DNA from 2 places in the Delftia sp. WSY_22 genome. Region 1 is predicted to be linked to the other one. Evidence: riboswitches for the same ligand, from Rfam matches in the RefSeq annotation. Region 1 holds a riboswitch; the other holds the start of a gene.

Region 1 (14,707 bases):
CGGATCCAGCGCGGGATCTCGGCGCCGCAGGCGTCCGAGAAGCGCATCAGCTGCGTAGAGCTGGTGATGGGCATGATGCCGGGAACAACCGGTGCATCAAGCCCCATGCCGCGCGCCGCATCAACGAAACGGCAGTAGGCGTCGGCATTGTAGAAATATTGGGTGATCGCGGAATCCGCGCCAGCGCGCACTTTAGCCGCAAACGCATCCAGATCGGACTGTGGGGATTTCGCCTGCGGATGGACCTCCGGGTAGGCCGCCACCTCGATGTGGAACCAGTCGCCGAACTCGCGGCGGATGAATTCCACGAGATCGCTGGCGTACTGGAATTCGCCACCCAGGCCATAGCCGCTGGGCAGGTCGCCGCGCAGCGCGACGATGCGGCGCACGCCCATGGCCTTCAGCTCCTGCAGTTCGGCGCGCACCTTGTCGTGCGTGGCGCCCACGCAGGAGAAATGCGATGCCGCGCTGACGCCTTCGTTCTGGATGTCACGCACCATGGCGAAGGTGCCCGTCTGCGTGGAGCCGCCCGCGCCATAGGTGACGGAGCAGAACTGGGGCTTGCGCGCATAGAGGTTCTTGCGCACCTGAACATGCTTGGTCGCGCCCTCGGGCGTCTTGGTCGGGAAGAACTCGAAGCTGATCGGAAAGCTCATGTAAGACTCGCTGCTCAGTGTTTCATTCGTTGCGTTTGCGCAGCTTGGCGCGGCCCGGACCGGGCACGCCGAACTCGGTGCTGGTGTCGATCACACGCTCGTTGCGCTGCTCGCGCAGCACGGTGCGGGACACGCGCTTAGGCGCGGCCGGCTTAGGAGCTGCCTTCACGGCCGAGCGGGGCTCGTCGTCGTCCTGCGTTTCAGGCTGCTCTGGCTCCTTCACCACGGCCGCCTGCTGGGCATGCACGAAGAATTCGCGGTTGCCGTCGCCACCTTCGATGGCCGACTCCATCCAGCCCTTGACCTCCAGGCCCAGCTCGCCCAGGCAGGTGCGGATGCGCTGCTCCACCTCGGTGAACAGGGCCGCATCGCGCACGATGCCGCCCTTGCCGACCTGGCCCGGCTGCAGCTCGAACTGCGGCTTGACCAGCATCAGCAGCTGGCCATGCGGCTTGAGCAGGCGCGTGACGGCCGGCAGCACCAGGGTCAGAGAGATGAAGGACAGATCGCCCGTGACGAAGTCGAACTGCGGCGTGATGTCCACGTCGGCAAACTCGGCGCGGCGGCGGCGCTGCGTGGCCACCGTGCCCTCATCGCGCGCCTTGCCCTTGGCCGCGCGCTCGGCCTTGAAGGCCTCGATCTCGTTTTCCTTGGCGTCGTCGCTGTCGTCGTAGTCCTCGTCGACCACGCCGCCGTTGCGCATCCAGGCATAGGGCGCCACGGGCTGGGTGTCGTTGTCGTCGGGATCTTCTTCCCAGCGTTCGGACAGCACTTCCTCGCAGGCCTCCTGCAGGCCCTCGGCCGTCACCGCGCGGGCATTGACGCCTTCGACGCAGATCACGCGCGCATCCGAGCGCAGCCGGTCATGCAGCTGGCCATGGCCCACGTCCACGCCGATGACCTGGGCGGCGCCTGCCTGCAGCAGGCAGTCGGTGAAACCGCCCGTGCTCTGGCCCACGTCCAGGCAGCGCAGGCCGTCCACCGACAGCTTGGTGGCCGCCAGCGCGCCTTCCAGCTTCAGCCCGCCGCGCGAGATGAACCGGGCCTCGGCCCCGTCCAGCAACTGCAGCTCGGCACCTGCGGGAATCTCGTCACCGTTCTTGGCGACCTTCTTCCACGGCGTCAACGGCGTCATGCGCCACTGCACGCCACCCGCAATCAGCCGCTGCGCCTGCGAGCGCGTGGCCGCATGGCCGGCTTCCACCAAAAATACATCTGCGCGCATAGCGTCGCTCCAGGAAATCTCAGTTGACTAATGCCCGAAACCGGCGCGACCCAACTCAGGGACGCCAAGCAAGGGCCGCCCCGCAGCGAGGGCGTCGTCCCCCTCCCCCGCGAAGCGGGTAGAGAGGGGGAAGGCGCGTCAGCGCCTCAGGGGGTGCTTAATACCTATAAGTTTCGGGCTTGTAGGGACCCTGCTTGCTCACGCCGATATAGGCAGCCTGGCCGTCCGTCAGCTCGGTCAGCATGGCGCCGACCTTCTTCAGGTGCAGGCGGGCAACCTTCTCGTCCAGGATCTTGGGCAGCACGTAGACCTTGCCGACCTCGTAGGCATCGGGCTTGGTGAACAGCTCGATCTGGGCGATGGTCTGGTTGGCGAACGAGGCGCTCATCACGAAGCTGGGGTGGCCGGTGGCGCAGCCCAGGTTCACCAGGCGGCCCTTGGCCAGCAGGATGATCTTCTTGCCGTCAGGGAAGGTGATGTGGTCCACCTGGGGCTTGATCTCTTCCCACTGGTACTGCTCGATGGAGGCGACGTCGATCTCGTTGTCGAAGTGGCCGATGTTGCAGACGATGGCTTCGTTCTTCATGGCCACCATGTGCTCGTGGCGGATGATGTCGCGGTTGCCGGTGGTGGTCACGAAGATGTCGGCCTTGTCTGCCGCCCACTCCATGGTCACGACCTTGTAGCCTTCCATGGCGGCCTGCAGGGCGTTGATGGGATCGATCTCGGTGACCCAGACCTGGGCCGACAGCGCGCGCAGCGCCTGGGCGCAGCCCTTGCCCACGTCGCCGTAGCCGGCCACCACGGCGACCTTGCCGGCGATCATCACGTCGGTGGCGCGCTTGATGCCGTCCACCAGCGATTCGCGGCAGCCGTAGAGGTTGTCGAACTTGCTCTTGGTGACGGAGTCGTTGACGTTGATGGCGCGGAACTTCAGCGTGCCCTTGGCCGACATCTCGTTGAGGCGGTGCACGCCGGTGGTGGTCTCTTCGGTCACGCCGATGATGTGGGCGCTCTTGCGCGTATACCAGGTGGGGTCCTGGGCCAGCTTGGCGCGGATGGCGGCGAAGGCGATCTTCTCTTCCTCGGAGGCGGGGTTGTCCAGCACGGACAGGTCCTTTTCGGCGCGCATGCCCAGGTGCAGCAGCATGGTGGCATCGCCGCCGTCGTCCAGGATCATGTTGGGGCCTTCGCCTTCGGTACCGGCGGCGCCGAATTCAAAGATGCGGTGGGTGTAGTCCCAGTAGTCGGCCAGCGATTCACCCTTGATGGCGAACACGGGCGTGCCCGTGGCGGCGATGGCGGCGGCGGCATGGTCCTGCGTCGAGAAAATGTTGCACGAGGCCCAGCGCACGTCGGCGCCCAGGGCCTTGAGCGTCTCGATCAGCACGGCCGTCTGGATGGTCATGTGCAGCGAGCCGGCGATGCGCGCGCCCTTGAGCGGCTGCGCCGCGGCGAATTCCTCGCGCGTGGCCATCAGGCCGGGCATTTCGGTTTCGGCGATCAGGATTTCCTTGCGGCCCCAGGCGGCGAGGGAAATGTCAGCGATGGCCGTGTCGGCGGAAACGGGACGAACAGCAGCGTTCATGGTTTTCTCCAAAAGATGAATGAAAAACCACGTTCTGCGGGAGACGAAAAAAAGCTCACCGCACAGAAAGCGTGGGCGAGCGTCGTTGCAGGTATGACTCCGAGCCTCGCAGACCGCATCTGGTGAATGGGCCTGCTGCAACGCTCCTCGGAGAGGCGCTGATTATACCGATCCCGGGGATGCCTCACCGCCCAGCCCCACAAGCCGGTAGCCCACCTGCAGCTCGGTCACCAGGTGGCGCGGCTGGGCCGGCTCGTCCTCGATCTTCTGGCGCAGATTGGCCATGTGCACGCGCAGGTAATGGGCACGGCCCAGGTATTCGGGTCCCCAGACCTGCAGCAGCAGCTGGCGGTGGGTCATCACACGGCCCTGGGCGGCGATCAGCGCCGCCAGCAGGCGGAATTCGATGGGCGTGAGGTGCACCGGCTGGCCCGCACGCCGCACCTCGTGCGTGGCCAGGTCCACCTGCACCTGGCCGAAGTGCACCTGGCTGGATGCAACTGCGCCGCCTGCGGGCCCCAGTTGCTGGCGGCGGCGCAGCATCACGCGCAGCCGGGCCAGCAGCTCGGGCACACCGAAAGGCTTGACCAGGTAATCGTCTGCGCCGGCGTCCAGGGCGGCCACCTTCTCGTCCTCGCGCTCGCGCGCGGAGAGCACGAGCACGGGAACGGAGGACCATCCGCGCAGCTCGGTGAGAACCTGCTTGCCGTCGGCATCCGGCAGGCCCAGGTCGAGGATGACCAGATCGGGCTGGCGGCTCGCCGCCTCGATCAGGCCCCGGCGCGCGCTGTCGGCCTCGAAGACCTGCCAGCCCTCGTCCTCCAGCACCAGGCGCACGAAGCGGCGGATGCCGGGGTCGTCCTCGATCATCAGGATGCGGTTGGTGGGCGTGCTCATGGCGCAAGACTCTAATCGAGCAATGGCTGCTCCGGCACCGGAAAGCGCAGCGTGAACACGGTGCCGGGGCCTGGGCGCGCGGCAGCGGCCTCGATGCGCCCGCCATGGGCCTCGACAATGCTGCGCACCAGCGCCAGCCCCAGGCCTATGCCCGAGACGGTGGACTCGGCCGTGCCGCGCGTGAAGGGCTCGAACAGCGTCTCCACGGGCAGGTGTGGCGGCAGGCCGGGCCCGCCATCCTGCACGGCCACAAGCACCTCGCCGTCCTGTTCGCGTGCGTGGATGGTCAGCGGCGTGCCGGCCGGCGTGTACTTGGCGGCGTTGTCCAGCAGGTTGACCAGCACGCGCTCCATGAGCACGGCATCGAGCTGCAGCAGCGGCAGGCTGGCGGGCACGTCGGTGCTCACGGGATGCTCGTGCAGGCGCGCGCGCATCTGGCGCAGCGCGCTGCCGACCACTTCATCCAGCGGCAGCCATTCGCGCTGCAGGTGCACGCCGCCTTGCTGCAGGCGCGCCATGTCCAGCAGGTTCTCCACCAGTCGCTGCATGGCCTGGGCCTGGATGCGGACCTGCTCCAGCATGTCGGCTGCGCCGCCCGGCGGCACATGGCGCTGCGCGGCCTCGGCCGCGCCCAGGATGGTGGTCAGCGGCGTGCGCAGGTCGTGCGAGACGGCCGACAGCAAGGTGTTGCGCATGCGCTCGCCCTCCATGGCGATCTGGGTCTGCTGGGCCACGGCCACGAAGTGCTGACGCTCCAGTGCCAGCGCCACCTGGCTGGCACAGGCCTCCAGCAGGCGCTGCTCCTCGGGCACCTCCAGGCGCTGGGGCGCACGCAGTTGCAGCACCAGCACGCCCCGCATGCGCACGGGCGCCGCCAGCGGCACGTAGCGGGCCGGCGCGGCCGGCAACGTGTCCGTGCCCTGGCCGGCCTGCTGGCCGTGGTCCATGGCCCAGCGCGCAATGCTGTCGTCCATGGGGCAGGAGCCGCCGCCGGCGGGGCGCAGGCGCTCGTCGGCATCGGGCAACAGCAGCCCGGCCTGGGCGTCGAACACGCCCGAGACCGTGCTCAGCGCAATCTCCACCACCTGCTCCTGCGTGAGCGCGCCCGAAAGGTCGCGCGCCAGCCGCGCCAGGGCGCCCGCGCGCCGCTCGCGCTCGGCCGCCACGCGCGCCTCGTGGCGCAGCCGCGCCATGAGCTGGCCGCAGACCAGGGCCACGCCCAGCATCAGCACGAAGGTGAACAGGTACTGCGTGTCGTTGACATGGAAGGATCCGCGCGGGGGCACGAAGAAAAAGTCGAAGCACAGTACCGACAGCAGCGCCGCCCAGGCGCCCGGGCCACGCCCCCAGCGCAACGAAGACAGCACGACGATGAGCAGGAACAGCATCACCACGTTGGCCGGGTCGAAGATGCGCAGCAGCTGCTCGGCCAGCACCGTGGCGGTCAAGCAGGCCAGGGTCACGCCGGCATAGCCCTTCCAGGGCAGCGGCCTGCGCCGCAGCGGTGCGGCAGGCGCGGCCTCGGTCCGGGCCGCGCTGGAGCCCCCGGAGAGCACCAGCACGTCGATGTCGGGATGCAGCTGGACGATGCGGTCGGGCAGGCTGCGGCCCCACCAGCGCCAGGGCGACCATGCCGGGCGCGGCGGCTGGGCCAGCACCAGGCGGCTGGCGTTGCGCTCGCGCGCGAAGGCAACCAGGGCCTCGGCCACATCGGCGCCCGGCAGCGTGGCCGTCTCGGCCCCCAGGCGCGCGGCCAGGGCCAGGGTCTTGAGCACGGCGGCCTGCACGCTGCGTGGGCGGTGCTGGCGCTGGGGCGCGTCCACGTACACCACCATCCAGCCAGCATCCAGCCGGCGTGCCATGCGCGCCACCTGGCGCACCAGGGCGTCGTCGCCCGCGTGCCCTGCCACGGCCACCAGCAGGCGCTCACGCGCAGGCCAGACCGTGCCTATGGAGCGCTCGCGCCGGTAGTCGCGCATGTCCTCGTCCACGCGGTCGGCCGTGCGGCGCAGTGCCAGCTCGCGCAGCGCTAGCAGGTTGCCGCGCCTGAAGAAGTTGCGCGAGGCCCGCTCGGCCTGCTCCATCATGTAGACCTTGCCGTCCTTCAAGCGGCGCAGCAGCTCGTCGGGCGAGATGTCGACGACGATGACCTCGTCGGCATCGTCGAAGATCTGGTCGGGCACGGTCTCGCGCACCGTGATGCCGACGATGCCGCCCACCACGTCGTTCAGGCTTTCCAGGTGCTGCACGTTGATCGTGGTCCAGACATCGATGCCTGCGTCCAGCAGTTCCTGCACGTCCTGCCAGCGCTTGGGATGGCGTGAGCCTGGCGCATTGCTGTGCGCCAGTTCATCGAGCAGCAGCACGCGCGGACGCCGCGCGAGCGCCGCATCCAGGTCGAACTCGCGCAGCGTCCGTCCCTGGTGCGGCAGCTCGCGCAGCGGCAGTTGCTCCAGGCCATGCAGCTGCTGCGCCGTTTCCTTGCGGCCATGGGTTTCCACGAGTCCCACCAGAACCTCGCGGCCCCCCTGGCGTTCGCGCTGGGCGGCGGCCAGCATGGCGTAGGTCTTGCCCACGCCTGCATTCGATCCGAAGTAGATGCGCAGCTTGCCCCGCCCCTCCTGCGCCCGCTCATGGCGCAGGCGCGCGACCAGGGCGTCGGGATCGGGGCGCGGCAGACCAGGCGGCGCCGGCTCGGCAGAGGACGAAATGGGCATGGTTCTCAGCCTAGCACCAGAGCGTGCTCCCACACTAGAACGCCGCCGACAGCGACAGCACCCAGCCGCTGCGGCCCAGGCTTTGCATCTGGCCTGCCGCATTGGCCGCGCGGTAGTAGCGCGTGTCGGCCGAGGTGCCGGCCCAGGCCAGCGTGGCCGTCCATGGCCCCCAGCTGCGGGCCAGCGAGACGCGCCAGTCGGCGTACGACAGTTCGCTGTAGTTGCGCACCTGCGTGTGGCCGGCATGCAGGCCCAGCACCGCCCAGTCGCCCAACGGATGCTGGTAGTTCAGGTCCAGATAGCTGCTGCCGCGTGAGCTGCCGCTGCCGGGAAGTGCCTCGGCAAAGGCCGTGGCCGCCGTGCTGTCGCGCAGGCCGAAGTAAGGCGTCAGCGCCAGCGACCATTTGGCGCTGAAGCCGCCGTGGGTGACGCCCAGATAGGCCTCGGTGGTGTCGTAGCGCACGCCGCCGCTGCCATCCCCGCGGGGCACGCGCGCGCCGGGGTAGTTGTAGTGCAGCAGGCCGATGTCGCCCGTCCAGCCCGGCAGCAGCTCGGTGCGCCAGCCGCCGTACAGGTCCAGCTCCAGCGCGCGGCCGTCCAGATAGCTGTGGCGCGACACGCTGGAGCCGGACACGCCCAGGTAGGCGCCGCGCGGCAGCGACAGCTCCAGCCCGCCCTGCAGCGCCGGCCCCATCCAGCTTTGCGAGATGCCACGGAAACGGTAGTCGCTGAGCAGCGCCACGCTGCCGGTGAGCGCGTAGGCGGGTGCGGGCGATTGCTGGGCATCGGCACTGGCAGCGTTGACGGGAGAGGTTTCGGCCTGGGCATGGCAGGACGCAGCCGCCAGCGACAGCAGTGCAGCCAGTGAGGCACGGGGGAAGAAGCGGGGGACGGCACAAGCGGCCGTCATGGAAGAAGCGGATTTCATCTTGGTTTTTGTACAGAGAAAGCAAGGCGGTGCCTGCCCGGGCGGGCAGGCTTGCCGCCAAAGATCAGGCCAGGCCGAAAGCCACCAGCAGCATGTCGATCAGCTTGATGCCGATGAAGGGGACGACCAGGCCCCCCAGCCCGTAGACCAGCAGGTTGCGCCGCAGCAGGGCCGAGGCGCCGATGGCGTGGTAGGGCACGCCACGCAAGGCCAGCGGTATCAGGACGATGATGATCAGCGCGTTGAAGATCACGGCGCTCAGGATGGCCGAGCCCGGGCTGGCCAGTCCCATGACATTGAGCGCCGACAGCTGCGGATACGTGCCCACGAAGGCGGCCGGGATGATGGCGAAGTACTTGGCCACGTCGTTGGCCACGCTGAAGGTGGTCAGCGCGCCGCGCGTCATCAGCATCTGCTTGCCGGTCTCCACGACCTCGATGAGCTTGGTCGGGTTGCTGTCCAGGTCCACCATGTTGCCGGCTTCCTTGGCCGCCTGGGTGCCGCTGTTCATGGCCACGGCCACGTCGGCCTGGGCCAGGGCGGGTGCGTCATTGGTGCCGTCGCCGGTCATGGCCACCAGCCGGCCTGCGGCCTGGTGTTCGCGGATCAGGCGCAGCTTGTCCTCGGGCGTGGCTTCGGCAAGGTAGTCGTCCACGCCGGCCTCGGCCGCAATGGCGGCGGCCGTGAGCGGATTGTCGCCCGTGATCATCACGGTCTTGATGCCCATGCGGCGCAGCTCGGCAAAGCGTTCGCGTATGCCGTGCTTGACCACGTCCTTGAGCTCGATCACGCCCAGCACGCGGGCGCCATCGGCCACCACCAGCGGCGTGCTGCCGCGCCGCGACACATCCTCCACCACCTTGAGCATGGCGGGCGGGAACTTGCCGCCCATGGCTTCGACGTGGCGACGCACGGCGTCGGCCGCGCCCTTGCGCAGGCTGCGCGTGCCGCCGTCGGGCTGCGGCATGTCCACGCCGCTCATGCGCGTCTGGGCCGTGAAGGGCACGAAGACGGCATGCAGGGTTGCCAGGTCACGCTCGCGCAGGCCATGCATTTCCTTGGCCAGCACGACCACGCTGCGGCCCTCGGGTGTCTCGTCGGCCAGTGATGCCAGCTGCGCCGCATCGACCAGCTGCGCGGCCGTCACGCCGGGAGCGGGCAGGAATTCGCTGGCCTGGCGGTTGCCCAGCGTGATGGTGCCGGTCTTGTCCAGCAGCAGCACGTCCACGTCGCCGGCCGCCTCCACGGCGCGGCCCGAAGTGGCGATCACGTTGGCCTGCATCATGCGGCTCATGCCTGCCACGCCAATGGCCGACAGCAGGCCGCCGATGGTGGTCGGGATCAGGCACACCAGCAGGGCGACCAGCACCGTCAGTCCCACGACCTGCCCGCTGCCCGTCAGCTCCACCGCAAAGGCCGAATAGGGCCGCAGCGTGACGATGACCAGCAGGAAAAGCAGCGTCAGTCCGACCAGCAAGATGGTCAGCGCCAGTTCGTTGGGCGTCTTGTGGCGGCGGGCCGACTCCACCATGGAGATCATGCGGTCCAGGAAGGACTCGCCGGGGTTCACGGTGATCTGCACCACCAGCCAGTCCGACAGCACGCGCGTGCCGCCGGTGACCGAAGAGAAGTCGCCGCCGGCCTCGCGGATCACGGGGGCCGATTCGCCGGTGATGGCGCTCTCGTCCACCGAGGCCACGCCCTCGATCACCGTGCCGTCCAGCGGTATGGTGTCGCCGGCCTCGACCAGCACCCACATGCCCGAGCGCAGTTCTTCCGCACCCACGGGATGCCAGCGGCTTTGGTAGCTGGCCTGCTCCAGCTTCTTGGCGACCGTGCTGCGCTTCATGCTGCGCAGGCTCGCGGCCTGGGCGCGGCTGCGCCCCTCGGCCAGCGCCTCCGCAAAATTGGCGAACAGCACGGTGAACCACAGCCACAGCGCAATGGCCAGGATGAAGCCCGCAGGCGCCTCGCCCTCGCCCGCCAGGGCCTGGGCCCAGAGCAGGCTGGTGAAGATGGCGCCCAGATAGACCACGAACATCACCGGGTTGCGCCATTGCGCGCTCGGTGCCAGCTTGCGGATGGAGTCACCCAGCGCCTGGCGCACCAGCGAAGGATCGAACAGGGACAAAGCAGTTTTGCGCGACATGGCTTACTCCTTGGCGGCATTGGCTGCCGCAGGCTGCAGCGTCGCGGCCGAGAGATCGTCCAGCGCCAGATTCAACTGCAGCACGTTCACGCGCGGCTCACCCAGCAGGCCCAGAACGCGCGGCTGCATCTGCTGGCGCAGCAGTTCCTGGACCTTGGCCACAGGCAGCTGGCGCTCGCGTGCCACGCGCGACAGCTGCAGCTCGGCATTGGCCACAGAGATGTGCGGATCCAGGCCGGAGGCCGAGGCCGTCACGGCATCCACAGGCACAGCGGCATCTGCCGCAAGACCATTGAGTTCGCGGTAGGCCGCCACGCGCGCCGCCACGGACTCCTTGAGCGCCGCGTGGGTCGACCCCTGGTTGGTGGCAGCCGACAGCGCGGCGTTGTAGGGCGCGGCCACCGTGGCATCGGCCTTGTCGGGATCCGGCGCCGTGGTGGCGCTGGGCCGACCCTGGAAATAACGGGGCGAAGCGAACTCCTGCCCGATCAGGGCCGAGCCCACGACCGAGCCCTGGCGCGTGATCAGGCTGCCATTGGCGGCCTTGGGAAACGCGGCCTGGGCCACGAGCGTGGTGACCAGCGGATACGCCAAGCCCGTGACCACGGCGACGAACAGCGCCGACCGCAGGCTGGGGCCGAACAGCGAGCGCAGCCCGCCGGCATCGGTCTGGGATGGAACCTGCGCATCGGTGCGCAGCACCGGCAACGGGCCGGAAGTGTGTGTTTGAACTTGCATTTCGGAAACCTCCGCCGCGCTGCTGTGTCAGGCACAGCAGGCGGCCAGGAAAAAAACGGGCTCAGGGGTGCTCAGGGATAGACCTGTCCTGACAGCATCTGCAGTTGCTCGACCACAGGACCCAGGGCCAGCGAAGGCAGGAAGGTCAGTCCACCGACCACTACCACCACGAAGACCAGCAAGCCCATGAACAGCGGCGTGGCCGTCGGGAAGGTGCCCGGCCCCGCAGGCACGGTGGGCTTGGCCGCCAGGCTGCCGGCCAGGGCCAGCATGGGCAGCAGTGTCAGATAGCGGCCAGCCAGCATGGCCAGGCCGATGGTGGTGTTGAAGAACGGCGTGTTCGCATTCAGGCCCGCAAAGGCCGAACCGTTGTTGGCCGTGCCCGAGGCATAGGCATAGAGCACCTCCGAGAAGCCGTGCGGCCCCCGGTTGGTCAGACTGGCCATGGTGTCGGGCCAGACCGCAGCCAACGCCGTGAAGCCCAGGATGGAGATCGGGTGCGCCATCACGGCCAGCATCACCAGCTTGATCTCTCGCGCCTCGATCTTCTTGCCCAGGAACTCGGGCGTGCGGCCGATCATCATGCCGGCCAGGAAAACCGTGAGGATGGCGTACTGCAGCAGGTTGATCAGGCCCACGCCGTCGCCGCCGAACACACAGTTGAGCATCATCTGCGCCAGCGGCACCAGCCCGCCCAGGGGCGTCAGCGAGTCATGCATGGCATTGACCGAGCCCGTGGTCGCGGCCGTGGTCGTGGTCACGAACAGCGCCGTATCGGCGATGCCGAAGCGCAGCTCCTTGCCCTCCATGTTGCCGCCCGGCTGGGTGGCGCTGATCTGCTGGTCGGCACCTGCGGCCGTGAGCAGCGGATTGCCGGCCTGCTCGGCCGTGAACACCAGCGCCAGAAAGCCAACGAACATCACCAGGCAGGCGCCGAACAGCACCCAGCCCTGGCGACGGCGCAGCAGCATGGAGCCAAGCGCATAGGTCAGCGCCGACGGGATCAGCAGCATGCCCAGGATGTGGAATGCGTTGGTCAGCGGCGTGGGGTTCTCGAACGGATGGGCAGCATTCATGCCGAAGAAGCCGCCACCGTTGGTGCCGATGTGCTTGATGCTCTCCAGGCTGGCCACGGGGCCGAGAAGAATCTGCTGGCGAGCGCCCTCCAGCGTCGTCGCCCAGACCTGGCCATCCAGCGTCTGAGGCACACCCTGCCACACATAGACCAGGGCCACCACAAAGCTCAGCGGCAGCATCACGCGCCAGAGCATGCGCACATAGTCCACCCAGTAGTTGCCCAGGTCCGAGGCACTGGAGCGCGCCAGGCCGCGGATGACACCCGCCGCGGCGACCACGCCCGTGGTCGCGCCAGCGAACATCATGAAGGTGATGGCCACCATCTGCGTGGCGTTGGACAGGCTGCTCTCGCCCGAATACGCCTGCCAGTTGGTATTGGTCACAAAGGACACGGCCGTGTTGAAGGCCAGGTCCGGTGTCTGCGCCGCATTGCTCAGCGCATTGAGCGGCATCCAGCCCTGCAGGCGCAGCAGCGCATAGCCCAGCAGCAGCATGGCGCCGTTGGACAGCAGCAGCGCCAGCCCGTAGCGCTGCCAGCCCATGCGCTCGGCCGGGTTCACGCCCAGGGCGCGAAAGCTCAGCCGCTCGATCCAGGCATGGTGCTCACTCGTGAAGCAGCGTGCCAGCCACTGCCCCATGGGCACGGCCAGCGCCGTCATCAGCAGCAGCACCAGTGCATATTCCATCCAGGTCAACCACATGGCGGTCTCCTTTCAGGCAGTCAAATCCGGCCCAGCGCCGCCACGAAGGCCAGCAGGCCCCCGAAGCAGCCCAGGCTCAGGGCGATAAAGATCAGGTCTTGCATCTGCGCCACCTCAGAACTGTTCGGGCCGCAGCAATGCGTATCCGAGGTAGACAAACACAGCCAGGGCGCCCAGGGCGCCCAGCCATCCGGTGATTTCGGTCAGGGTCATAGGGATTTCTCCCGCATCGGCGCCGCATGGCGGCACCTGTTGTTGCGATGGGGAAAACTCTAGGGCCGGGGCTGTCAAGGATGGGTTGAGATTGGCAGGGGCCGTATCAAGACGGCATCAAGAAGATGAGCGGCTCACCGCTGACCGCACTGCCACTACCCAATGACCTGAGCGCATCGTCAACGGCCCATGAACAGCAGATACACCCCCGCCACCGGCCCACCGACTTCCGCATCCGTGCCAGCGCAGGCCCGTCTTGAAGGCTCCACCGAGCGCCGCGCCTTCCTGGCCAGCGCCGGCCTGCTCGTGCTGATCTATCTGGTATGGCTGCTGGTCTTCTGGCCCGGCGTACTGGGCGAGGACAGTTCGGCCATCCTTCAGGAAGTGGACAGGCCCGAACACTTTCGCTCGGGCAAGAGCGTGGGCTGGTACTACTTCGTGCGCTGGACATATGGCGTCACCCACCGGGTGGAAGTGCCAGTGGCCATCCTCCTATTGCTGTGCGCCCTCTTCTTTGCGCGCATGTTGGCCTGGTACTGGGCACGCGGGCACCGCCTGCTGTACGCCGTGCTGCTGGTCTTCGTCTGCGCGGCCCCTCACATGGTCTATTTCATGGCCACGCTGTATCCAGACGCCATCTTCGCCGTGGCCTCCTGCGCCCTGCTGTTTGAGCTTTGGTGGATTTGCAGCCAGAAACGGCACAGCCGGGCCAGCCTGGCCCTCATCGCGCTGGCACTGCCGTTTTCGGTTTTTGTGCGTGCCAACGGCATCCTCTTTCTGGCACCGGCCGTGGTTGCGATCTTTCTGGTCCACCGCAAAAGCCGCTTGCCGCTGTGCGCCATCATCGGCCTGTGGTGTGCTCTGGCCTATGCGGGCACGCAGATGCACAGGCCCGCTGCGCAAAGCGCCACGGATTCACTTGTGCTCTTCGAAACAGTCAAGCTGCTGCAGCCCAGGGCCATGAACGACCTCTGGCAAAAGCAACCCCTCATGAACGACCCCTGGGTACTGCAGTCGCCCAAGCTGTCGGCACGCACTTTGGAAATCCTGGAAGGCCATGCTCCGCGCCAGCTCATGCTCGCCTACTCGGACCCGGCCTACTGGGATATGTTGGTGTTCCATCCGCAGGGCCCTCAGCTCTTCAGCCTGACCGAAGAACAGCGCAAGGAGCTGGCGCAGGAGTTCCTGCGCTACAACCTTTGGCACAACCTGCCCGATGTGACGGCCAGCCGCGTCAATGTGCTTCTGTCGGCCGCGCTGGCCCAGGGCGGGTTTCCGGCGCTCGACTATGCCCGCTATGTGATCAAGCGCACCCAGGCGCAATCGCAAATGCGGATTTTCAGGCTGGATTCCGCAGAAACCGCGCTGCGCGGCGTGCTTCGCCAAAGTCATGCCTGGCGCTGGCTGCTGTGGACGCCCTGGCTGGGCTTCGCGCTGCTGGCCATGGTCCTGTGGCATGGCGTGCGCCAAAAGAACCTGCCAGCCTTGCTGATCAGCGTGCCAGCAGCCATTCACCTGATCGCCATTGCGGTCTTCGCTACTGCAGGCGAATATAGATACCTGCTGCCATTCTTCGCTCTCACGCCAGCTCTTTTGGCTGTACTCATATCTCGTCCCAGCATCTCCGGAGCAAATGCTGTAACGACCGTTTCGCCGAAGGCATTGGCGGATTCCTCCGACAACCCGCTTGCGACACACGCTCTGTAAAATGCGCCGGTTCGCCGCGGCCGCCAGCCGGTACGCGCGCCCTGCTATTTACCCATCTCCTGGACTCCCCCTTGACTTACGCCCTGGAAACCCGGCGCCGCCGGACTTTTG
Region 2 (14,707 bases), on a different contig from region 1:
AGCAGCGCATCAAGTCCTACCTCTCCGTCTGATCCGTTTTTTCCCACTGCCATCGCAAGGAGCACACCATGGCCGAAACCCTGATCAAGGTCGATCTCAACCAGTCCCCCTACGACAACCCGCAGGTGCACAACCGCTGGCATCCCGACATTCCCATGGCGGTCTGGGTGGAGCCGGGCGCGGAGTTCAAGCTGGAGACCTATGACTGGACCGGCGGCGCCATCAAGAACGACGACAGCGCCGAAGACGTGCGCGACGTGGACCTGTCCACCGTCCACTTCCTGTCCGGCCCCGTGGGCGTCAAGGGCGCACAGCCCGGCGACCTGCTGGTGGTGGACCTGCTGGACATCGGCGCGCGCGACGACAGCCTCTGGGGCTTCAACGGCTTTTTCTCCAAGCAGAACGGCGGCGGCTTCCTGGACGAGCATTTCCCGCTGGCCCAGAAGTCCATCTGGGACTTCCACGGCATGTTCACCAAGAGCCGCCACATCCCCGGCGTCAACTTCGCAGGCCTCATCCACCCGGGCCTGATCGGCTGCCTGCCCGACCCCAAGATGCTGGCCAGCTGGAATGAGCGCGAGACCGGCCTCATCGCCACCGACCCCGACCGCATTCCCGGCCTGGCCAACCCGCCCAACGCCAGCACTGCCCACATGGGCCAGATGCAGGGCGAGGCGCGCGACAAGGCCGCCGCCGAAGGCGCGCGCACCGTGCCGCCGCGCGAGCACGGCGGCAACTGCGACATCAAGGACCTCTCGCGCGGCTCGCGCGTGTTCTTCCCCGTCTACGTGGACGGCGCGGGCCTGAGCGTGGGCGACCTGCACTTCAGCCAGGGCGATGGCGAGATCACCTTCTGCGGCGCCATCGAGATGGCCGGCTGGGTGCACATGAAGGTCTCGCTGATCAAGGGCGGCATGGCCAAGTACGGCATCAAAAACCCCATCTTCAAGCCCAGCCCCATGACGCCCAACTACAAGGACTACCTGATCTTCGAAGGCATCTCGGTGGACGAAAAGGGCAAGCAGCACTACCTGGACGTGACCGTGGCCTACCGCCAGGCCTGCCTGAACGCCATCGAGTACCTGAAGAAATTCGGCTACAGCGGTGCCCAGGCCTACTCGCTGCTGGGCACGGCGCCCGTGCAGGGCCACATCAGCGGCGTGGTGGACGTGCCCAATGCCTGCGCCACGCTGTGGCTGCCCACGGAGATCTTCGACTTCGACATCAATCCCACGGCCGAGGGACCACAGAAGATCATCACGGGCGGGGTGGACCTGCCCATCGCCCAGGACAAGTAAGCCCGGCATACGACACCCGCCATCCACCATCCGCCAGAGGCCGCCCATGCCCACCTATGACTACCACTGCACCGCATGCGGCGGCTTCGACGCGCTGCGCAGCCTCTCGCAGCGCAACGAGCCCGCGCCCTGCCCCAGCTGCGAGGCGGCCTCGCCCCGCGTCTTCGTCAGCGCGCCGCGCCTGGCCTGCACCAGCCCCGAGCAGCGCCGCGCCCACGACACCAACGAACGCGCCCGGCACGAGCCCAGGCGCTCACGCGATGTGGCCGAGGGCAGCTATGCGCGCATGCGCCACCCTTCGGGCTGCGGCTGCTGCAGCGGCGCCAGCAAGCGCGGCTCCACGGTCACGGCGCCCAACGGCGCCAAGACCTTCCCGACCAAGCGGCCCTGGATGATCAGCCACTGACCGCGGCCCCTGCGCCGCACCGATGCAAAAAAGGCCCGCGACGCGGGCCTTTGTCCTGCCTGGCCGTCCCGCTCAATGCACGGCGCCGATGAAGCCGGCCAGCTCCGGCGTCTGCGGGTTGGCGAACAGCTGCTTGGCCGGGCCGCTTTCGTGGATCAGGCCCTGGTGCATGAACACCAGCTGGTCGCCCACGTCGCGGGCAAAGCGCATCTCGTGCGTGACCATGATCAGCGTCATGCCCTCGGCGGCGAGCTGCTTGACCACGGCCAGCACCTCGTTGACCAGCTCCGGGTCCAGGGCCGAGGTGATCTCGTCGCACAGCAGCACCTTGGGCTGCATGGCCAGCGCGCGAGCAATCGCCACGCGCTGCTGCTGGCCGCCGCTGAGCTGGTCGGGGTAGCTGTCGTACTTGTCGCCCAGGCCGACCTTGGCCAGCATCTGGCGCGCCAGCGCCGCCGCCTCGGGCTTTTTCACGCCCTTGACCACGGTGGGCGACAGGGCCACGTTCTCGCCCGCCGTCAGGTGGGGGAACAGATTGAACTGCTGGAAGACCATGCCCACGTTCAGGCGCAGCGCGCGCAGCTGGGCGGGCGAGGGCGCGCTGCCCTCCGAGCCCTTGAGCACGGCGTCGTCCACCACGATCTGGCCGGACTGGATGGCCTCCAGCCCATTGATGGAGCGCAGCAGCGTGCTCTTGCCCGAGCCGCTGCGGCCGATGATGGCGACCACCTGGCCGCTGTCCACGCTCAGGTCCACGCCCTTGAGCACATGGTTGTTGCCGTAATGCTTGTGAACGGCGCGCACATCAACGAGCGGCATAGAGTTTCTTCTCCAGATGGGATGCGTAGAGGGACAGGGGCCAGCACAGCAGGAAGTAGCCTGCGGCGACCAGGCCGTAGATAAGGAAGGGCTGGAAGGTGGCGTTGGCCAGCATGGAGCCGAGCTTGGTCAGCTCGCTGAAGCCGATGATCGAGGCCACGGCCGTGCCCTTGATGATCTGCACCGAGAAGCCGACCGTGGGCGCTATCGACAGGCGCAGCGCCTGCGGCAGCACCACATGGCGCATCTGCTGCAGGTAGCCCATGGCCAGGCTGGACGAGGCTTCCCACTGGCCGCGGGGGATAGCCTCCACGCAGCCGCGCCAGACCTCGGCCAGGTAGGCGCTGGTGTACAGCGTCAGGCCGATGGCGGCCGCCGTCCAGGGCGAGATGTCCAGGCCGGCCATGGACGAGCCGAAGAACACGATGAACATCTGCATCAGCAGCGGCGTGTTCTGGAAGGCCTGGATATAGGCCTTGGCCAGGCGGCGCAGGTTCAGGCTGCGGCCCACGCGGGCGAACAGCACCAGCAATCCGGTGGCGCCGCCCAGCACGAAGGCCAGCAGCGACAGCGCCAGCGTGGCCAGCAGGCCCTCGGCCAGCTTGGCCAGGATGGGCAGCAGGGGAATGTCGGCAATCATGCGGCGTCTCCGGCAGTGGTCGCAGGTGCAGCAGGTGCAGCGGGCCTGGCTGCACGCGGCGTGCGGCGGCCCACCACGAAGCGCTGGCCTATCCAGGCCAGCAACTGGCGCAGTGCCAGGGCCAGCACGAAGTACGCCGCCGTCACCACCAGGTAGGTCTCGAACGCGCGGAAGTTGCGCGACTGGATGAAGTTGGCCGCAAACGTCAGGTCCTGGGCCGCGATCTGCGAGACCACCGAGGTGCCCAGCATCACGATCACGATCTGGCTGCTCAGCGAGGGCCAGACCCGCTGCAGCGCAGGGCGCAGCACCACATGGCGGAAGACCGCCCAGCGGCCCATGCCCAGCGCGCCAGCGGCTTCCAGCTGGCCGCGCGGCGTCTCCTGGATGCCGGCGCGCACGATCTCGGTGATGTAGGCGCCCAGGTTGATCACCGTGGTCAGCAGGCAGGCCTGCCATTCGTTGATCTGCACGCCCAGCGAAGGCAGGCCGAAGAACACGAACATCAGCTGCACCAGGAAGGGCGTGTTGCGTATGCCCTCCACGTACACCTTGAACAGCCAGTGCAGCGGCGCAATGCGCCAGGCGCGGCTGACGCCGCCGGCCACGCCGATGGCGCCGCCCAGCACGGCGCCCGCCGCCGTCAGCGCCAGCGTGAAGCCCGCGCCCTGTGCCAGCAGGCCGCTGTAGTCGAACACGGCGCCGAAGTCGAATTGATAGGCCATGGAAGGATTTCCGGGAACAGGGGCGCAGCGGTTACAGGGTGGCGGGCAGCGGCATCTTCATCCAGCGCTGGGACAGGCTGGTCAGGCGGCCGTCGGCCTTGAGCTTGGTGATGATGGCGTCCACCTTCTGCAGCAGCGCCGGCTCGCCCTTGGCCACGCCGATGTAGCAGGGCGTGTCCTCGACCGCGAACTTCACGTCCAGCTGGCGCAGCCTGGTGCGCTCGTTCACGGCGTTGGCCACGATGTTGCCCAGCGTCACCAGCTGCACCTGGCCCGTCAGATAGCTTTGCGCGGTGGCGTTGTTGTCCTCGTAGCGCTTGATGGTGGCCGAGGCCGGCGCCACCTGCGTGAGGGCCAGGTCCTCGGTGGAGCCGCGCGTCACGCCCACGGTTTTGCCGGCCAGGTCGGCAGGGGCCTTGATGCTCATGTCCTTGGGGCCATAGACGCTCTTGGGGAAGGGTGCATAGGCCTGGGTGAAGTCGATCACCTTGGCGCGCTCGGCGTTCTTGCCCAGGCTGGAGATGACGATGTCGGCCTTGCCCGTGGTCAGGAAGGGGATGCGGTTGGTGCTGGTCACGGGCACCAGCTCCACCTTCACGCCCAGCTCCTGGGCCACCAGGGCCGCCATGTCGATGTCATAGCCCTGCAGCTTCAGGTCGGTGCCCAGCGAGCCGAAGGGCGGGAAGTCCTGCGGAATCGCCACGCGCAGCACGCCGGCCTTCTGGATGTTGGCCAGCATGTCGGCATGGGCGGCGCCGCCCAGGCCGGCAGCGGCCAGGGTGGCGGCCGCCAGGGCGGTGCGGATGAATGCGCGGCGGGGTGTCAGGGGGGAAGTCATGCGAAAGCTCCTTCGGAAGGTGGGGTGAGGCGAAAGGAAAGCGGGTCAGGGTCGGGCGCAGATGTATCGGGCGCAGATGTATCGGGCGCCGTTGCGTCGGGCGCCGTCGCGTCGGGCGCCGCCGCGTCGTCCGGTGTGTCGAGATCGATGCCGCTGCGCCTGGCAGCCGACAGCAGGTGGGCGCGCATGGCACCCGCCGCACCCGGCGCATCGCCTGCGCAGACGGCCTGCACGATGGCGTCGTGCTCGCGCACCGGCTGGTCGTCGGCGCCGCTCCAGGCAAAGGGCAGGCGCAGGCTGTGGCTGATGGCCAGCTCCAGCTGGCGCGCCATGGCCACCAGGCCCGGGTTGCCCGACAGCTGGGCCAGCAGCAGGTGGAACTGCAGATCGGCGTCGGCGGCGGCCAGCAGGTCGCTGCGGTCCAGGGCGTGGGCCAGCTGGGACTGGGTCCATTGCAGCTGGCGCAGGCCGCTGTCGTCGGCGCGCACGGCCGCCAGCGCGGCCCAGCCGGGCTCCAGCACCAGGCGCAGCTCGATCAGCTGGCGCGGCGACAGCGTGCCCAGCGCCGGGGTGGCATAGGCGCGGTGCATGCGTGCACGGCCGCTGTGCGGGCCGTTGATGCGCACGCCCTTGCCCGGCTGGATCTCGACCAGGCCCAGGGCCTCCAGCATGGACAGCGCCTCGCGCAGCGAAGCGCGGCTGATGCCCAGCTGCCGGGCCAGCTCGCGCTGCGGCGGCAGCTGGCTGCCGCCGGGGTAGTGGCCGCTCAGGATGTGCTGCTGCAGCGTCTGGGCCATCGAGATCGGAATGCTTTGCATGGGCTGGCGCGGGTGGAGGGTTTTGGCCTGACTGGTCAGACCACGTACCCAGCAGATAGCGAATTGCGTGCCAGATGCAAAAAAAGGAGCGTTGTCCTCAGGCGCTGCAAAGAATCCGGGGCGATGGGGCATAGACAATCCGTCCCGAAGGCGCCGCCAGCGGCCCGCGCTGCCGCGCTTTGGTGCAGTGCCGCATGGCTTTGTGCAGGCCTGCCCCGAATGCGGGCGTAAAACCCGCACTGCAGGCCGCCGCCAGCCGCCGTAGAATCCCGGGCTTTGGCCCGAGGAGCGTTGCAGCGCGGCACCCGCCCATCCGTACACCGGATCGCGTGCCGCGTCAGGCTTGGGCCAGGTGCAGGTTCCCGGCCGGACCGCGCCCACGGTGCCAACGACGCTCACCTGTTGCCATGCCGTTTTTGCAGGTGAGCTTGATGTCGTCCTCTTTCACTCCCCCTCCCATGAAGCTGTCCGGCCTGGAGCCGGTGACCATCGGCGAGGGCACGCTGTTCGTCAACGTGGGCGAGCGCACCAACGTCACGGGTTCCAAGGCCTTTGCGCGCATGATCCTCAACGAGCAGTACGAGGAAGCGCTGTCCGTGGCGCGCCAGCAGGTGGAAAACGGCGCCCAGGTCATCGACGTGAACATGGACGAGGCCATGCTGGACAGCAAGGCCGCCATGGTGCGCTTCCTGAACCTCATCGCCTCCGAGCCCGACATCGCCAAGGTGCCGGTCATGGTGGACAGCTCCAAGTGGGAGGTCATCGAGGCCGGCCTGCGCTGCCTGCAGGGCAAGGGCATCGTCAACTCCATCTCCATGAAGGAAGGCCTGGATGAATTCAAGCGCCAGGCCCGGCTGATCAAGCGCTACGGCGCGGCCGCCGTGGTCATGGCCTTCGACGAGAAGGGCCAGGCCGACACCTACCAGCGCAAGATCGAGATCTGCGAGCGCGCCTACCGCATCCTGGTGGACGAGGTGGGCTTCCCGCCCGAGGACATCGTCTTCGACCCCAACATCTTCGCCGTGGCCACCGGCATCGAGGAGCACGACAACTACGCCGTGGACTTCATCGAGGCCGTGCGCTGGATCAAGCAGAACCTGCCCGGCGCCAAGGTCTCGGGCGGCGTCTCCAACGTGAGCTTCAGCTTCCGCGGCAACGACCCCGTGCGCGAGGCCATCCACACCGTGTTCCTCTACCACGCCATCTCGGCGGGCATGGACATGGGCATCGTCAACGCCGGCATGGTCGGCGTCTATGACGACCTGGAGCCCGAACTGCGCGAGCGCGTGGAAGACGTGGTGCTCAACCGCCGCCCTGACGCTGCGGAACGCCTGCTGGAGATTGCCGACGCCGCCAAGGGCGCCGCCAAGGACGACAGCAAGAAGCTCGAATGGCGCGGCACGCCCGAGAACCCGAAGACCGTGGGCGAGCGCCTGTCGCACGCCCTGGTGCACGGCATCACCGACTTCATCGTCGTCGACACCGAAGAGGCCTACCAGCAGATTGTGGTGCAGGGCGGCGGCCGCCCGCTGCACGTGATCGAAGGCCCGCTCATGGACGGCATGAACATCGTGGGCGACCTGTTCGGCGCCGGCAAGATGTTCCTGCCCCAGGTGGTCAAGTCGGCGCGCGTGATGAAGCAGGCCGTGGCCCACCTCGTGCCCTACATCGAAGAGGAAAAGCGCCAGCAGGAAGCGGCGGGCCTGGACGTGTCCAGCAAGGGCAAGATCGTCATCGCCACCGTCAAGGGCGACGTGCACGACATCGGCAAGAACATCGTCACCGTGGTCCTGCAGTGCAACAACTTCGAGGTCATCAACATGGGCGTGATGGTGCCCTGCCACGAGATCCTGGCCAAGGCCAAGGCCGAGGGCGCGGACATCATCGGCCTGTCGGGCCTGATCACGCCCAGCCTCGAAGAGATGCAGTACGTCGCCGGCGAGATGCACAAGGACGACTACTTCCGCATCAAGAAGATTCCGCTGCTGATCGGCGGCGCCACCTGCTCGCGCGTGCACACCGCCGTCAAGATCGCGCCCAAGTACGAAGGCCCCGTGGTCTACGTGCCCGATGCCTCGCGCAGCGTCAGCGTGGCCCAGAGCCTGCTGGGCGAGAACAAGGGCAACTACCTGGCCGAGATCCAGGCCGACTACGACAAGGTCCGCACCCAGCACGCCAACAAGAAGAAGACGCCGCTGTGGCCGCTGGACAAGGCCCGCGCCAACGCCACGCCCGTGGACTTTTCCCAGGCACCCGTGGCACCGCGCGCCCTGGGCCGGCGCGTGTTCCGCAACTTCGACCTGGCCGAGATCGCCGAATACATCGACTGGGGCCCGTTCTTCCAGACCTGGGACCTGGCAGGCCCCTATCCGGCCATCCTCGACGACGAGATCGTGGGCGTGCAGGCCCGCCAGGTGCTGGCCGACGGCCAGGCCATGCTCAGGAAGATCATCGAAGGCCGCTGGCTGCAGGCCAACGGCGCCATCGGCCTGTTCCCTGCCAACCGCGTGGGCGATGACATCGAGTTCTACGCCGACGAATCACGCAGCCAGGTGCTGATGACCTGGTACGGCATGCGCCAGCAGACCGAAAAGCAGATGGTGGAAGGCCCGGATGGCCAGCCCGTGATGCGCCCCAGCCGCTGCCTGTCCGACTTCGTGGCCACCAAGGAATCGGGCATCCAGGACTACGCGGGCCTGTTCGCCGTCACGGCCGGCATCGGCGCCGAGAAGAAGGACAAGGAGTTCCAGGACGCGCTGGACGACTACTCCGGCATCATGTTCAAGGCCCTGGCCGACCGCCTGGCCGAGGCCTTCGCCGAATGCCTGCACCAGCGCGTGCGCAAGGACCTGTGGGGCTATGCGCCCGACGAGGACCTCAGCAACGAAGCGCTGATCAAGGAACAGTACAAGGGCGTGCGCCCCGCGCCCGGCTACCCGGCCTGCCCCGACCACAGCGCCAAGACCGACCTGTTCGCGGTGCTCAAGGCCGACGAGATCGGCATGACCCTGACCGAAAGCCTGGCCATGAACCCGGCCTCCAGCGTCAGCGGCTTCTACATCGGCCACCCCGACTCCGTCTACTTCAACGTCGGCGAGATCGGCGAGGACCAGCTCGCCGACATGGCCGCGCGCCGGGGCATGGACATCGAGGAACTGCGCCGGTTGCTGGCGCCGAATCTGGGGTGAGAACGTTTGTCCGCGCGGACTGGTGCCGCGCGTTGCAAGAAAAAAGCCAGGGCGTGCCCTGGCTTTTTTATGGACGCCGCCGCAGCGGCATTCAGCGCTCGATCAGAGCCCGATTTCCTTGTTGTACGCCTTGCGCGCCGCAACGGCCGTGTCCGTGAAGTCGGTGAACACGCCGTCGATGCCCAGGCGGTAGTAGGCCAGGTATTCCTGCACGGGGTCGCCCTTGTACAGGCCGGCCAGGCGGCCCGGCTCGTTGCGGAAGGTGAAGCTGTGCACGATCAGGCCGGCCTTGTGGGCGTCGCGGATCAGGCCCGTGTCCTTGACGGTGTTCACGTCCTTGAGGCCGGCGCCGTCCTTGTAGGGCACGACGGAGTGGGCCAGGACCTGGGGCTTCCAGGGGCCGATGCCGTCGGCATAGGTCTTGATCTCGGCCAGGCCTGCGGGCGTGAGCATGGTGGCGAAGGTGCGCGCGTCGCCGGCCAGGGTCCAGCTGTAGGGGCGGCCGCTGATGAAGGTCCATTCATCGTTGGTGATGTAGACCATGGAGCCGTCGCGCAGATTGAAGTCGTTGCCGTCGATCAGCTGCACGCCCTTGGCCTTCATGCCGGCCTGGCGCAGGTACTTGAGGCTGGCCGGGTCGAAGCTCTGGATGTAGATGGGCGAATCCTTGGCGTTGAGCTTGTTCTGGTCCAGCAGCTTGATCACCGCGTCTTCAAACGGGCGCGAGCCGGGCGCGCCGCAGCCGTTGGCGATCGCCTGCTGGTTGTTCCAGTACGGGTTCTTGGTCTCGGCGTAGACGGGGATGGTGCGGCCCAGGGCCTTGCCCTTGGCGGCGGCGATGTCCAGCACGTCCTGGGCGCTGATCAGGGGCAGCTTGCCGTTCCACTCGGTGGGGCGCTCGCTGCGGTTGTCCAGGATCGTGCCGCCCAGCCAGCTGCGCAGCTCCTGCATCGTGAAGTCGCTGATGGACCAGTCGTTGCGGTGGTCCTCGCCATCGACCACCAGGGCCTTGAGCACGGACTTGGGATCGTTGGCATCGAGCTGGTCGCTCAGGTATTGCGAGGGGCCGTTGGCAGGCACGGCGGGGTACTTCACGTTGACCAGCACGCCGGCCGCAGTGCGCTGGCGGCGCGCCACTTCGGCATTGGTCTTGGCCACGTCGGCCACGTTGGTGCTGTCGCTGAGCCAGGCGTTGTGGCGGGCGACCAGCTGGCAGTCCTTCGTCATGTGCATGTCGAGTTCGAGCATGTCCGCGCCCGCGTCGGCGGCGGCCTCGTAGGCCATGCGCGTCTGCTCCGGGAACTTGCCCGAGAAGCCGCGGTGGGCGATCACCTGGGGCTGCTTTCCGTCGAGCGTGAGGTAGAACGAGCCGCCGTCGCCGCCGCAGGCCGTGAGGACTGCAGCCGCGCACAGGGACGCGAGCAGGGGAGTGCGGGAAAAGGACATAGGACGTTGGGTCATATCCGAAGCAGTGGTGGGTTGATGAACGGCGCGCAATGCGCCAGCTCAGCAGCGTATGCAGTGAGCCGTGTCGGCACCATGACAGTGCGCTCCGTAGGGCCCGGATTGGCGTTTTAGCGACGGTCGGTGGAAATTTGCCGACCCACCGACACAGGGTTATCCCCCGAACAGGGGCGCCAGCGTGGCACGCAGGCGGTCGCCGGCGTCGGGCGCCTCGCTCGGGCGGATCTCCAGCGAACGCTCCACCGTGCCGATGTGCTCCAGCAGCAGGGCCTTGGCGCCCTCGGTGTCGCCGCGCTCCAGGGCCTCGACGATGCGCTCGTGCTCGGCGCAGGACTGGCTGGCGCTGTGGGTGGACTGGAACAATGTGGCCGCCAGCGTGGTGCGCGCCGTGAGGTCGCGCAGGGTGAGCGCCAGCAGCCGGTGGCCCATCTGCTCGGCCAGGCAGACGTGGAAGTCGGCCAGCAGGAAGGCGCGCGTGGCGGCGTCGGCGCCCGCAATGGCCTCCTGCTCCTGGGCGATGTGGCGGCGCAGCTGGCCGATCACGCTTTGCAGGGGGCGCCCGGCCTCGCCCAGGATGCCGGTCTCGATGATGCGGCGCGCCGCGAAGGCGTCCTGCGCCTCCTCGGCCGAGGGCTGGACCACGTACCAGCCGCGCCGGGGCTGCACCTGCACGAAGCCGCGCGCCTGCAGCTGCATCAGCGCCTCGCGCACCATGGTGCGGCTGACCTCGAAGTTGTCGGCCAGCTCCTGCTCCCCCAGCCGTTCGCCGGGCGCCAGTTTCTGGGCCAGGATGGCTTCGACGACGCGCTCGGCGATGTGCTGGGGGCTTACAGGTGTCATTGCGTTGCAGGGTGGGCAGGAGTCACGGTTGCGGGGACGGCGGCGGCGCCGGAGGGCTCGGCGTCGGGCCCCTGATTGTCGGCCAGGCCGTTGAGCACGGCATGGGCGCGCTCGCGGTCGATGTCACCTTCCCAGGCCGCGATGGCCACGGTGGCCACGCAGTTGCCGATCAGGTTGCCCAGCGCGCGGGCAATGCCCATGAACCAGTCCACCGACAGCACCAGCACCAGGCCGATGGCGGGGATGGCCGGAATCGCATGCAGCGTGGCCGCCAGCACCACGATGGCCGAGCCCGGCACGCCGTGGGCGCCCTTGGAGGTCACCAGCGCAATCGCCAGGATGGTCAGCAGGTCGGCCATGCCGATGGGCGTGTTCGTGGCCTGGGCGATGAACACGGCCGCCAGCGTGATGTAGATGGAGAAGGCGTCCAGGTTGAACGAGTAGCCCGTGGGAATCACCAGGCCCACGGTGGAGTCGCGCACGCCCAGGTTGCGCAGCTTGGCCATGATCTGGGGCAGCACGCTGTCCGAGGAGGTGGTGGCGAAGACCACCATCAGCTCCTCGCGCAGGTAGCGCAGCAGCTTGATCAGGCTGAAGCCCGAAAAGCGCATCACCAGGCCCAGCACCACGAAGACGAAGAAGATCACCGCCACGTAGAACAGCAGCACCAGCATGCCCAGCTGCTTGAGCGAGCCTATGCCGTACTGGCCTACGGTGAAGGCGATGGCGCCCAGCACGCCCAGCGGCGCCAGCTTGATGAGGATGCCCATGATCTTGAACAGCACGTTCGACAGCGTGTCGATCAGCGCATGCACGGGCGCGCCGCGCTCGCCCAGCATGGTCAGTGCGCAGCCGAACAGCACGGCGAACAGCAGCACCTGCAGCACGTCGCCCGTGGCAAAGGCCTGCACCACGGTGGTGGGGATGAGCTTCATCAGGAAGTCCACCGTGCCGCCGCTGGTCAGCTTGTCGGCGTTGCTGGCATAGGCGCTCATGGCCGAGGCGTCGAGCTTGCTCGGGTCCACGTTCATGCCCGCGCCGGGCTGGAACACGAAGGCCAGCACCAGGCCCAGCACCAGGGCGATGGTGGTCAGCACCTCGAAGTAGATCAGCGACTTGACGCCGACCCGGCCCACGCGCTTGAGGTCGCCCGCGCCCGCGATGCCGTGCACCACCACGCAGAACACCAGCACGGGAATGATCATCTTGATGAGCTTGATGAAGCCATCGCCCAGGGGCTTGAGTTTCACGGCCCATTCAGGGGCCAATATTCCGGCGAGCACACCCAGGATGAGTGCGATCACCACCTGTCCGAACAGTGATCTGGCAAAGCGGCGCATAGTCGTCTTTCGCAAGTTGTGGAATCTTGTATGCAAGTGGCTCTGCAACTTGCATGCAAGAATGTAGACAAGCGAAACGCGTGCCAGCAGAGGGTATTCCCTGCGGATTTGCGGCACTCCAGAGAAGTTCAGCCCTGACTTTTTCTGCATGAAATCGGCAGATGCGGGCGGGCCTCCCCGCCGTGGTGCAGGGCGGGGGCCGGCATGCCCGCGCATGGTGCGCGCGGCGTGCGGCAAGGCTGTGCAGGCCCCGTGCCGGGGCATGCGCGAGGGCGGCGCAGGGCGCGCCGCCCGGGGGGGATCAGCGCAGGTTGCGCTCCATCGCGCGGTCCTTGATGAAGAAGGCCGCCAGCAGGCCCAGCGTCACGCCGAACATCACATAGAAGGCCGGCGCCATGGGCGAGCCCGTGGAGCGGATCAGCCAGGTCACGATGAACTGCGCGAAGCCGCCGAAGATCATCACCGCCACGTTGTAGGCCATGGACATGCCGGCCGAACGCACCTGGGGCGGGAACAGCTCGGCCATCACCGTGCTGAACACGCCGAAGAACACGGCCACGAACACGCAGACCACCAGCTGGGTGATCAGCAGCTTCTGCACCGTGGGGCCGTCGGTCAGCCAGGCATACAGCGGGTAGAGCACCACCAGGTAGCCGATCAGCGAGCCGATGGTCAGCATGCGGCGGCCCACGCGGTCCGACAGGGCGCCGAAGAACGGCATGATCACCACCATCAGCGCGGCGCCGGCCATCTGCACCATGAAGGCATCGCGCATGGGCAGCTTCAGCGTCACCGTGGCATAGGTCACCAGATAGGTGAAGGTGATGTAGATGGACACCGTGGCCGTGACCACCAGGCCCATGCCCACCAGCGTCTCGCGCGCATGCGTGCGCAGCATCTCCATGATGCCGATCTGGCGCGCCTTGCCGCTGGCCTGCGCGGCCTGCATTTCCTTGAAGACCTCGGGCTCCTCCACATGGCGGCGGATGTACAGCGCCACGGGAACGATCAGCAGGCCCACGGCGAAGGGCACGCGCCAGGCCCAGGCCATCAGCTCTTCCTCGGTGAAGATCTCGGTGATCAGCGTGCCCGTGGCCGCGCCGATCAGCAGGGCCAGCATCTGGCCGGCCATCTGCCAGGAACCATAGAAGCCGCGCTTGCCGGGCGGTGCCAGCTCGATCAGCAGTGCCGTGGACGTGCCGAACTCGCCGCCGGCCGCAAAGCCCTGCAGCAGCCGCGCCAGCACGATGAACAGCGGCGCCAGGATGCCCACCGCCGCATACGTGGGCGCCAGCGTGATCAGCGCGATGGCCACGGCCATCAGGCCGGTCACCATCACCATGGCCGCCTTGCGACCCTTGCGGTCCCCGTACAGGCCCAGCAGGATGCCGCCCACGGGCCGCATGAAGAAGCCCACGCCGAACACGGCCGTGGTCATCAGGATGCGGTTGATGTTGTCGTCCGGATTGTCGGGATTGCTGGGGAAGAACAGCTTGGCGACGATGGGTGTCATGAAGGCGAACACCAGGAAGTCATACCACTCCAGCGCGTTGCCGATGACGGCAGCCACGATGTTGCGGGTCGAGACGGTTTGCTTGGTCAAAGCAGGGTCCATTTCCGAAAAGGGATTGAAAAGACGGCAGTCACGCCCGGGGCATGGGTCGGCGTGCCTGCCCGGGCCGCAACCCGGGCGTACACTGCTTCGCCATATGCAATGCCTATGCCATGGCCTGCGTCGTCCACGAAGGGCGGCGCAGGCCATGGCGCAGATGGAACCACATGACTACCTGGAAAAACACCCGCGACTGGCTGGAAACACTGGTCGCATTCGACACCACCAGCCGCAACTCCAACCTGGCGCTGATCGAGTGTGTACGCGATGAGTTGGCCACGCTGGGCGTGAGTGCCCGATTGTTCCACTCTCCGGACGGCGCCAAGGCCAATCTCTTCGCCACTTTGCCGGCCAGCAATGGCGAAACGCAGGGTGGCATCGTGCTGTCCGGCCATACCGACGTGGTGCCGGTCGATGGCCAGCAGTGGAGCACCAACCCCTTTGCGCTCACCGAAAAGGGCGGGCGCCTCTATGGTCGCGGCAGCTGCGACATGAAGGGCTTCATCGCCGCCTCGCTGGCGCTGGTGCCCGAATTCCTGGCCACGCAGCGCGCCAGGCCCGTGCACCTGGCCTTCTCGTACGACGAGGAAATCGGCTGCGCGGGCGCGCCCGTGATGATCAACCAGCTCAAGGCCGAGGGCGCGCGCTTCGACGGCTGCGTGGTCGGCGAGCCCACCAGCATGCAGGTCGTGGTGGCGCACAAGGGCATCAACCTCTAC

Evidence for each region. A riboswitch is a leader RNA that binds a small molecule or an ion and turns the genes downstream of it on or off. The one in region 1 is predicted to bind S-adenosylhomocysteine.
Region 2: it holds a riboswitch for S-adenosylhomocysteine, as region 1 does, so the genes downstream of both, metH (methionine synthase) here and ahcY (adenosylhomocysteinase) in region 1, are expected to answer to the same signal.

The regions. Positions count from the first base shown of each region.
Region 1 covers NZ_JBICKN010000056.1:68,799-83,505, forward strand. Annotated here, with positions in the region: gene metF (methylenetetrahydrofolate reductase [NAD(P)H]) at 1-656, opposite strand, end outside; gene ACF8NF_RS23595 (TlyA family RNA methyltransferase) at 679-1,881, opposite strand; gene ahcY (adenosylhomocysteinase) at 2,039-3,469, opposite strand; S-adenosyl-L-homocysteine riboswitch at 3,540-3,624, opposite strand; gene ACF8NF_RS23605 (response regulator) at 3,632-4,366, opposite strand; gene ACF8NF_RS23610 (sensor histidine kinase KdpD) at 4,378-7,083, opposite strand; gene ACF8NF_RS23615 (TorF family putative porin) at 7,118-7,993, opposite strand; gene kdpB (potassium-transporting ATPase subunit KdpB) at 8,076-10,160, opposite strand; gene kdpC (potassium-transporting ATPase subunit KdpC) at 10,164-10,898, opposite strand; gene kdpA (potassium-transporting ATPase subunit KdpA) at 10,970-12,676, opposite strand; gene ACF8NF_RS23635 (potassium-transporting ATPase subunit F) at 12,791-12,889, opposite strand; gene ACF8NF_RS23640 (hypothetical protein) at 13,079-14,596, shown strand; gene ACF8NF_RS23645 (peptide chain release factor 3) at 14,668-14,707, shown strand, end outside.
Region 2 covers NZ_JBICKN010000027.1:225,882-240,588, forward strand. Annotated here, with positions in the region: gene urtE (urea ABC transporter ATP-binding subunit UrtE) at 1-32, shown strand, start outside; gene fmdA (formamidase) at 69-1,298, shown strand; gene ACF8NF_RS15215 (zinc ribbon domain-containing protein) at 1,345-1,704, shown strand; gene ACF8NF_RS15220 (amino acid ABC transporter ATP-binding protein) at 1,777-2,523, opposite strand; gene ACF8NF_RS15225 (amino acid ABC transporter permease) at 2,510-3,163, opposite strand; gene ACF8NF_RS15230 (amino acid ABC transporter permease) at 3,160-3,888, opposite strand; gene ACF8NF_RS15235 (transporter substrate-binding domain-containing protein) at 3,920-4,726, opposite strand; gene ACF8NF_RS15240 (FadR/GntR family transcriptional regulator) at 4,723-5,544, opposite strand; S-adenosyl-L-homocysteine riboswitch at 5,822-5,948, shown strand; gene metH (methionine synthase) at 5,976-8,732, shown strand; gene ACF8NF_RS15250 (glycerophosphodiester phosphodiesterase family protein) at 8,835-10,178, opposite strand; gene ACF8NF_RS15255 (GntR family transcriptional regulator) at 10,350-11,036, opposite strand; gene ACF8NF_RS15260 (C4-dicarboxylate transporter DctA) at 11,033-12,376, opposite strand; gene ACF8NF_RS15265 (MFS transporter) at 12,678-13,991, opposite strand; gene argE (acetylornithine deacetylase) at 14,156-14,707, shown strand, end outside.